DNA from 3 places in the Mycobacterium sp. NPDC050551 genome. Region 3 is predicted to be linked to each of the others. Evidence: predicted binding sites of a transcription regulator. Region 3 holds the regulator's gene; each other region holds the start of a gene.
The links. The regulator LexA, encoded in region 3, represses DNA repair genes until DNA is damaged. The targets are predictions, from matches to a motif close to CGAACANNTGTTCG.
Positions count from the first base shown of each region.

Region 1: the regulator LexA is predicted to act here: its motif matches at 1,934-1,947, upstream of AB0K11_RS03610 (error-prone DNA polymerase).
Region 2: the regulator LexA is predicted to act here: its motif matches at 1,496-1,509, upstream of cofD (2-phospho-L-lactate transferase).

Region 1 is NZ_JBFARC010000001.1:755,886-759,157, forward strand. Features, by position in the region: gene AB0K11_RS03610 (error-prone DNA polymerase) at 1-1,920, opposite strand, end outside; gene AB0K11_RS03615 (DUF4239 domain-containing protein) at 2,038-2,814, shown strand; gene AB0K11_RS03620 (APC family permease) at 2,840-3,272, opposite strand, start outside.
Region 2 is NZ_JBFARC010000001.1:573,805-577,076, reverse strand. Features, by position in the region: gene AB0K11_RS02765 (coenzyme F420-0:L-glutamate ligase) at 1-270, opposite strand, end outside; gene cofD (2-phospho-L-lactate transferase) at 267-1,265, opposite strand; gene AB0K11_RS02755 (WhiB family transcriptional regulator) at 1,713-1,979, shown strand; gene AB0K11_RS02750 (metallopeptidase family protein) at 2,004-2,426, opposite strand; gene AB0K11_RS02745 (DUF3499 domain-containing protein) at 2,559-2,978, shown strand; gene AB0K11_RS02740 (phosphomannomutase/phosphoglucomutase) at 3,086-3,272, shown strand, end outside.
Region 3 is NZ_JBFARC010000004.1:214,891-218,162, forward strand. Features, by position in the region: gene AB0K11_RS17500 (hypothetical protein) at 1-1,446, shown strand, start outside; gene lexA (transcriptional repressor LexA) at 1,451-2,164, opposite strand; gene AB0K11_RS17510 (peptigoglycan-binding protein LysM) at 2,389-2,838, shown strand; gene nrdR (transcriptional regulator NrdR) at 2,996-3,272, shown strand, end outside.

The DNA.
Region 1 (3,272 bases), on a different contig from region 3:
CCGTTGCAGCATCTCGTACACGGCGGGCTCGGAGAGGTCGAGCTGGGCCAGGTCGACGTCGATGCCCTTGTGCTCGGCGACCAGGTCGATGCAGTAGTGCAGCGCCGAGAGCATCCCCAGCCCGAGCATGTCGAACTTCACCAGACCGATTGCGGCACAGTCGTCCTTGTCCCACTGCAACACGCTGCGGTTCTCCATGCGGGCCCACTCCACCGGGCACACGTCGGCGATCGGCCGGTCACAGATCACCATGCCGCCCGAGTGGATGCCCATGTGTCGCGGCAGATTGGAGATCTGCTGGGCCAGGTCGATCACCTGCTCGGGGATGCCCTCGACGTGCTTGGTGTCCGCGAGTCTGCCCCACTGCCCGAACTGCTTGCTCCAGGCGTCCTGCTGCCCCTGGGAGAAGCCGAGCGCGCGGGCCATGTCGCGCACGGCGCTGCGCCCGCGGTAGGTGATGACGTTGGCGACCTGGGCGGCGTAGTCGCGGCCGTAGCGCTGGTAGACGTACTGGATGGCCTGCTCGCGCAGATCGGACTCGATGTCGATGTCGATGTCGGGCGGCCCGTCCCGCGCCGGGGACAGGAACCGCTCGAACAGCAACTCGTTCGCGACCGGGTCGACGTTGGTGACGCCGAGGGCATAACAGACCGCGGAGTTGGCCGCCGAGCCGCGGCCCTGGGCCAGGATGCCGTTCTCCCGGCAGAACCGGGTGATGTCGTGCACCACGAGGAAATAGCCGGGGAAGGACAGCTCTTCGATGACCCTCAGCTCGTGTTCGATCTGGTGATAGGCCAGCGGCGCCCGCTCCGGCGGCCCGTACCGGTCGCGGGCCCCGGTCATCACCAGATGCCGCAGCCAACTGTCCTCGGTGTGCCCCGGCGGGACGTCGAAGGGCGGCAGCTGCGGGGCGATCAGTGTCAGCCCGAACGCACACTGCTCGCCGAGGTCGGCGGCGGCCAGGACCGCTTCGGGGCAGTGCGCGAACAACCGCGCCATCTCCTCACCCGACCGCAGGTGCGATCCGCCCAGCGGCGCCAGCCAACCCGCCGCGTCATCGATCGAGTTGCGGGCCCGGATCGCCCCCATCGCCATGGCCAGCCGTCCCCGCGAAGGCGCAGCGAAGTGCGCCGCGGTGGTGGCCACCACGCCCAGACCGTAGCGCGGTGCCAGCTCGAGCAGCGCGGCGTTGCGTTCGTCGTCGTGGGGATGGCCGTGGTGGGTGAGCTCGACACTGACCCTGTCGCGGCCGAACCGGTCCACCAGGTCGGCCAGCGCCGCGCCTGCGGCTTCCGGGCCGCCCTGCGACAATGCCTGACGCACATGGCCTTTGCGACAGCCGGTGAGGATGTGCCAGTGACCGCCCGCCGCCTCGGTGAGCGTGTCGTAGTCGTAGCGCGGCTTGCCCTTCTCCCCGCCCGCGAGGTGGGCCCTGGCGATCTCGCGCGACAACCGGCGATAGCCCTCGGGTCCGCGGGCCAGCACCAGCAGATGGGGGCCGGGTGGGTCGGGCACCTCGGTGCGGGCGGTGTTGCCCAGCGACAGCTCGGCGCCGAACACGGTCTGCACGTCGAGTTCATGGGCGGCCTCGGCGAAGCGCACCACCCCGTAGAGCCCGTCGTGGTCGGTCAGCGCGATGGCGCGCAGATCCAGCCGGGCGGCCTCCTCGACGAGCTCCTCGGGCGTGCTGGCCCCGTCGAGGAAGCTGTACGCCGAGTGCGCGTGCAGTTCGGCGTACGGCACCGACGAGGCGAGCCGGTTCTCCGCCACCGGCTCGTAGGCGCCGCGCCTGCTGGACCAGGCCGGACTGTCACCGCCGTCGCCGGTGGGTTCGGCCAGGGGCGCGCCGGCGCGGCGGGGCTTGCTGTTGAGCACCCGCTCCATCTCCGGCCAGTTCGACGGCCCGTCGTTCCACGCCACCCGACCAGTGTATCGAACGCGCGTTCGAACGACTCGGTTGCGCTGACCCTCTGACCCCTCGCGGACGCTGCGGTGTGTTTGCCGTCCGTCGGTCGACGTCCGTGGTCATAATCGTGTGTGATCTGGCTGCTGCAGATTCCTGCGCCGATTCTCGGTCTGCTGTGGGTCGCCGCCGTCGTCGGGTTCTCCGTCGGCGGCCTTCTCGTGTTCCGCAAGGCCGTTTCCCACACCCGACTCGAGAACGCGAATGCGGTGTCCAGCACGGTATTCCAGCTCGCCGGCGTCCTCTATGCCGTCCTCGTCGCGTTCGTCGTGGTGGTGGTGTGGGAGCAGTTCGGTGACGCCGAGGACGCGAGCGGCCTCGAGGCCAGTGCGATCGCCGATCTACTCCGCGACTCGGCTGCTCTGCCTGCGGAGTCCCGCGTCGCGGTGCAGCAGAGCCTGATCGCCTACACCCGGGATGTGATCGACGACGAGTTCCCGCGCATGCGTCGCGGCGAGACCATCGAGGAGCAGTCCGACGAACTGGCCGACGTCTGGGAGACCTACCTGACGGTGCAGCCGGAGAGCCGCAACGAGATCGCCTTCTTCGATCACGCGATCGTCCGGTTGAACGACCTCAGCGCCAACCGGAAGATGCGGGTGTCGACCGGCGAGGCGTCGGTCCCCGGCGAGCTCTGGGTCCTGCTGCTTGGCGGCGGCGGCGTGGTGATGGCGTTCACCTTCCTGTTCGGCACCCGCGACCTCCTGGTTCACGCGCTGGCAGTGGGGCTGACGGCGGCTCTGCTGGGCTTCGTCATGTACCTCATCTTCGCCCTCGAGCACCCCTACGTCGGCGCGCTCTCGGTGGAACCCGCCCCGTACGTGACGGTGCTGCAGGTGTGGTCGGAGTAGTCGCCGACCCGGCGCTCGCGCCGCCCTAACCGACCGGAGTGTCCACCGGCGCCGGTGTGTCGCGTCGCAGCGTCTCCCCCCGGAAGAACCCGGGGCTACGCACCCGCCAGACCAGCATCAGCACGGCGCCGAGCAGCAGGATGCCGAAGCCCATGTAGAAGACCAGGCCGATACCGCCGATCGACGTGCCGCTGCCGTTCTCGGGATTCATGCTCTCCCGCACCGAGATCACGAACACCGCGGCCAGCACGAGTCCGCCGAGCAACGGGAACAGGAACTTGAAGACCGCGTTGTGCAGGCTGGCGAACAACTCACGGCGGAAATACCACACGCACGCGAACGCGGTGATGCCGTAGTACCAGCAGATCATGATGCCCAGCGCCGCAATGGTATCCAGCAGCACACTCTCGGAGAGCAGGCTCACCACGGTGTAGAACACCCCGGTGACCACACCGGCG
Region 2 (3,272 bases), on a different contig from region 3:
CGTCTTGCCCTTGCGGGCCAGTACCCGTACGGCTTCATCGTCGATGAGCTTGCGGCGCAGGGCATCCCGTTCGTCCGGGTCGGCAGGCGCGGCGACGATGCGGCCCTCGCACTTGGACACCACCTTGCTGGTGACCACCACGACGTCGCCGTCGCGCAGCCACGGCGCCGCCGCCGCGAGTGCGGCGGCGAGGTCGTCCCCGGTGCGGAACTCCGGCAGCCCGGGCACCGGCAGAAGCTCGACCGCGGCGGCGGATCCGTGCTCGGTCACAGCGTCAGCCCGGCCAGGTCGAGGGCGGCGCGCACCATGTCGGCGGTGGTGGCCGGGTCGGTCATCAGCAGGGGAACGGCCCGCACGTCGACGCCCTCGATCGCGGCGTCGTCGCCGGTGTGCACCAGCCAGCCGTCGAGCAGGCCGACACCCGAGCGCGCGCCGAAGTGTCTACCGACGGCTTCGGAGGTGGACTCGACGCCGATCACCGAGAGGCAGCGGTCGGCCATGCCGCGCAACGGCTTTCCGGCGATGATCGGGGAGTAGCCGATCACCTTGGCCTGCGTCGAGCGCAGGGCGGCGCGGATGCCTCCGACGGCGAGGATCGGTCCGATGCTGACCACCGGGTTCGACGGCGCGAGCAGCACCACGTCTGCATCGGCGATCGCGTCGGTGACGCCGGGGGCCGCGGTGGCCGCGTCGGCGCCGACGAAGGCGAAACTGTGCGTCTCCACATTCGCCCGGTAACGCACCCACCATTCCTGGAAGTGGATCGCGCGCCGCTCGCCTGCCGCCTCACCCGGGCCGGGGTCGGTGATCACGACGTGGGTCTCGCTGCGGTCGTCGCTCACCGGCAGTAGCCGCGCGCCCGGCGCCCATCGCACGCACAGCGCCTCGGTGACCTGAGAGAGCGGGTAGCCGGCGCGCAGCATCTGGCTGCGCACCAGGTGGGTGGCCAGATCCCGGTCGCCGAGCCCGAACCAGTCGGGTTGCACGCCGTAGGCCGCCAGTTCCTCCTTCGCATGCCACGTTTCGTCGCGGTGACCCCAGCCCCTCTCGGGGTCGATGCCGCCGCCCAGGGTGTACATGCAGGTGTCGAGGTCGGGACAGATCCGCACGCCGTGCATCCAGGCGTCGTCGCCGACGTTGACCACGGCGGTCAGTTCATGTCCGGAGGGCTCGCCGGTGGCGAACTGCCCGAGTCCCAGCAGATGCTGCACACCGAGCAGGAAGCGCGCGCCGCCGACTCCGCCGACCAGTACGGTGACCTTCACATCGATCGAGATTAGGCGCTCCCGCTGCCGTCGCCGCGACCGCCCGTGGCCCGCGGTGCGAACGACCAAGATCACAAACGAGACACGCCGACGTCACGGCGCGCCGTATGCCGGTCACGGGATGGTATGAATTTCTGTTCCAGCGCTTGACCCCGGCAGCTAACGCGTGTCTAATCACATCAGTGTCATTCCCGGTTGGCCGGCCGAAATCGGTGTCGCAGACCGAGATTCGATCACTTGTTCGAATTGAATTGGTCGCACATTGCCATCGTGGGGCTCCCAGTGTATCTACGACACCGAGTGAGGAGGCGGGAAATGTCCTTTGAGAGTAGCGATTTCGATCGAGTGGTCCGGTTCGACAACCGGCTGCTCGGCGCTGTCGGCAGCATGCCGCAGATCGATATCATGCAGGCGCCGACGGCGGCCGCAAGCCGGCCGCAATTGAGCCTGGTCCCCGACCAGGCCGACGAATGGGAAGTTGATCCGGCAACTACCGAGGATCAGTGGCAGGAGCGCGCGCTGTGCGCGCAGACCGACCCCGAAGCGTTCTTCCCGGAGAAGGGTGGCTCGACCCGCGAAGCCAAGCGGATCTGCCTGGGCTGCGAGGTGCGCGACGAGTGCCTCGACTACGCACTGGCCCACGACGAGCGGTTCGGCATCTGGGGCGGCCTCTCCGAACGCGAACGCCGCCGCCTCAAGCGCGGCATCATCTAGTACCGACCTGGCCCGCGACGGGCCTCACTCGTCCTCGATCGTCGGGTCGATGACAGTGGGTTCGACGCCCAGGAATGTGGCCACCTGCGCCACCAGCACCTCATGCAGCAGCTCGGCGAGTTCGTCGGTGTCTTTGGCCCGGCGCTCGATCGGCTTGCGGAACAACACGATTCGCGCCCGGGTGGAGTTTCCCCGGACATCGACGCCGGCGGGTATCAACCTCGCCAGTGCAATCGGCCCGTCGGCCACCACCTCCGGCGGCCACTGAACACTCTCGGGATCCTTCGGTGATATCCGTGGGATCTCGTCCACCGCGACGTCGAGTGTGGACACCCGGTCGGCCCAGCGCCGCTCGATCGGCTCGTAGGCCTCCAGCACCGCCATGTCGAATCGCTCGGCGCGGCTGCGCCAACCCGGCACCGACGGCGGCAGCAGCGGGCCGCGCATCTCCCGGCCGCGGCGTGCTCGCCAGCGATTCCGTTCGGCCACGGTCACCGATCGTAACGGTTCGAGATCGGCCGCCCCGATGCTGCGCGTGTCCGGTGCCGCGGGGCGGCGGTGCGCGATAGCCTCTCGATCGTGAACGTTCCCCGTCGCTGCTGCCGGCCCGGGTGCCCTCACTATGCTGTGGCGACGCTGACCTTCGTGTACTCGGACTCCACCGCCGTGGTCGGGCCGCTGGCCACCGTGAGCGAGCCGCATTCCTGGGACTTGTGCGTCGGCCACGCCAGCCGGATCACCGCACCGCGGGGCTGGGAGCTGGTTCGCCACGCAGGCCCGCTGCCCACCCATCCCGACGAGGACGACCTGGTCGCCCTGGCCGACGCGGTGCGCGAGGGGCGTGAGGTGGCAGCGCCGATGAACGGTGTGGTGGCCGGTTTCTCCGATCCGTCCACCGGGGTCGCAGGCGGTGCGTTGATGGCGCCACCCGCCCGCCGGCCCGATTCGACCGGGCGTCGGCGCGGCCACCTGCGGGTGTTGCCGGACCCCGGCGAGTAGCCCCGAACCCAGCGGCTGCCGGCGGAGCGACGAGCCCGGCGATAGCCGCTGATCCGTCATCCCCCGACGGCTAGGCTGGCGCAGAAGATCCCGTCACGAGGAGTGCTATGTCCCGGCCGGCTGCGGCGGTTAACCGCGTCATCAAGGCGTATGACGTGCGTGGCCTGGTCGGTGACGAACTCGACGAGGCGTTCGTCGCCGACGTCGGCGGTGCCTTCGCCCGGCTGATGGCCGCCGACCCGGCAGTCCACCAGGTGGTGATCGGCTATGACATGCGGGAGAGCTCGCCCGCGC
Region 3 (3,272 bases):
GTGTCGCAGAAGTTCACCGGCGGGGAACTGACGTGGAACCGCAAGAGCAAGGCCTACACCACGGTGCCGCCCGAGCTGGCCGGGCAGTTGGCCGGTCTCCAGGTGCCCGAGGACGCGACGTCGGCCATCAATGCCGCACGCCGCGCCGCGGGCGGCGCGCTGGGTCCGCTCGGCGCCAAGGAGGGCGAGCAGTACACGATCGGCGCCGACGGCGTCGGGCAGGACTTCGCCGGCGGAAAGATCTTCTACACCCCGGCCACCGGCGCCAACGTCGTGTCCGGCCAGGTGCTCGACAAGTACGAGAGCGTCGGCGGGCCGGAGGGCGATCTCGGCTTCCCGACGAGCAACGAGGCCGACGGCGGCCTGGGCGTCAACAGCCGGGTCAGCACCTTCGCCGCCGAGGACAAGCCGGTCATCTACTGGACTCCGGACTACGGGCCGGTCATCGTGCGCGGAGCGATGAACGCCGCATGGTCGAAGCTCGGCGGCGCGACGGGTGAACTCGGCGCTCCGATGGCCGACCAGAGCGAGAACGGCGAGGTGGTCACGCAGCGGTTCAGCGGCGGCGCAGTGTCGTGGGACCGCAGCACGGGCAAGTTCACCACCGAACCAGCCGGCCTGGCCTCTCAGTTGGCGGGCCTCGAGGTGCCCGGCCAGCAGCAGTCGCAGGCACCGGCCGGTGGGCAGTCCGCCGACACCGACTCCAAGCGGTGGTTCGAGCGGCCGTGGGACCAGTGGAATCTCTGGTGGCTACTGGCGCTCATCCCGGTCCTCGCACTCATCGGCCTCGTCGTCGGCGCGGTGGTGCTCAGCCGCAGGCGCGGGCATCGCGAAGACGGGCGCGGCGACGACGGGCCGTTCGGCGCGGCCGGTGACGGCTGGTACGACGACCTGAATCACGAACACGCACCCCACGACGAGCCACATCACGACGAGCCACACCACGATCCGCACCACGACGACGATGCGCTGTACGGCGATCGGCCGTATGCGGGGCGCGAGGACAACGGCGATGACGGCGCCGCGGTGCCGGAACCGGCCGGCTCGGCCAGTCCATGGGATCCGCGGGCGACCGAAGCCGGCGGTGCCGCTTCGCCCTTGGTTGCGTCGGCCGGGCTCGCGACGACGGCACCGGCGTTCGAGGCCGCGCTGCAGGAGAACTCCGATGACGTCGACACCACGCCCACCCGGGTGGAGGTGGTGGACGAGACGCCCAGCGGCAGGCATGCGGCGATCGACATCGACGAGCCGACGCCGGGCCGCACCGCGATCCATCTACCGGTGGACGGCTCGAACGAGCCACCGGAGGGATACCCGATCAAGGCCGACACCCGATCGGGTCTGTACTGGTCGCCGGAGAGCCCCGGGTATCAGGACACGGTGGCCGAACTATGGTTCGCCAGCGAGGAATTCGCCCGTACGAACGGATTCGTCAGAGCGGACTGAGCAGTCAGATCTTGCGGATCACGGTGACGACCTTGCCGAGCACCGCCGCGTCGTTGCCGGGGATCGGGTCGAACGCCGGATTGTGGGGCATCAGCCACACCTGCCCGCGGGTGCGCTTGAACGTCTTGACCGTCGCCTCGCCGTCGATCATGGCCGCGACGATGTCGCCGTTGTCGGCGACGTTCTGCTGACGCACGACCACCCAGTCTCCGTCGCAGATCGCCGCGTCTACCATCGACTCGCCGACCACCTTGAGCAGGAAAAGTGAACCCTCGCCGACGAGCTCGCGGGGCAGCGGGAACACGTCCTCGACGGCTTCCTCGGCCAGGATCGGGCCGCCCGCGGCGATGCGGCCGAGCACCGGCACGTACGTCGGCTCCGGCAGTGAGTCCGAACCGGCGACGTCGGTGGTGACGACCGCGGTGGCGGGATCGTCGGAGGCGCGGACGTCGACCGCGCGCGGCCGGTTCGGGTCGCGGCGCAGGTAGCCCTTGCGCTCCAGTGTGCGGAGCTGGTGGGCCACCGAGGACGTCGACGTCAGGCCGACGGCGTCGCCGATCTCGCGGATGCTCGGCGGGTATCCGCGGCTGGTGACCGACGCCCGGATCACGTCGAGAATGGTGCTCTGTCGTTCGGTGAGGGTGTCGAGGGTGCGCCGCCCGCCGGTGCTCGCCGGTGCGCTGCCGCCTTCGCCGATGTCCCTGCTGTCGTCGCTCATGCAGCCGAATGTAGTCGCCCGACGCCCGTTGATCAAACATGTGTTCGAGGTGTGTCGCGGGGAATGGGCGTCGCCGGGGGCCGCCCTGGATCGCGTCCGGGGACTTGTCGGTGGCCTGCTCTATCGTTTCGCAACAGTTCGATCACATGTTCTATCCATCGAACACCTGAGCGAGTATGTTTCGAACACAGTAGCGAACGACCACCGGCGGAGAGGGCAGGCAGATGACAATCGTGGAACCCCGGCAGAGTGAGATGCGACCGGTCGACCGGGCTGTGTGCCGGCCGCCGCAGGTGCGCAGGCGGCCGCAGTCCACCCGCCCCGGCGGGCGCCCCGTCCAGTACCGCGGCACGGGCGTGCTGGTGTCGCGGGCGTCGCACCGGCGCAGGCCGATCACCCCGTTGGCGACGGTGGGCCTGGCCCTGGTGGCCGCGGCGATCACGGTGTGGCTGGGCGTGGTGGCGCAGCTCGGCGGGGTGGTCGGGACGCCGGCGCAGGTGCCTGCGGAACTGGCGGTGGTACAGGTGCAGACCGGCGAGTCACTGCATCAGGTGGCGCAGCGGGTGGCGCCCGAGGCGCCGGTGGCGGCGGTCGTCGATCGCATCCGGGAACTCAACGCGCTGGACTCGGCGGCGGTCGACGCCGGCCAGACGTTGATCGCCCCGGTGGGCTGACCGCGTCGTGCACGGTGAATCGCCGTACTGCGCAAGGGGAGTGGCAGCGCCTCGTCGAGGCGCGCCGACCGCGACGCCGATGGGTCGTCCCGGCGCCGCGCAGGTACGCTCAGAGTGGTTCGACGTGCGTACCGGTCGACGAGGCGAAGGAGCGACGATGCATTGCCCCTTCTGCCGGCATCCCGACTCGCGGGTGGTCGATTCCCGCGAAACCGACGAGGGCCAGGCCATTCGCCGGCGGCGGTCCTGTCCCGAGTGTGGCCGCCGCTTCACCACGGTGGAGACGGCCGTGCTGGCGGTGGTGAAGCGCAGCGGCGTCACCGAGCCGTTCAGCCGCGAGAAGGTCATCAAGGGTGTACGGCGCGCCTGCCAGGGGCGTCAGGTCGACGACGATGCGCTGAACCTACTGGCCCAGCAGGTCGAGGACGCCGTGC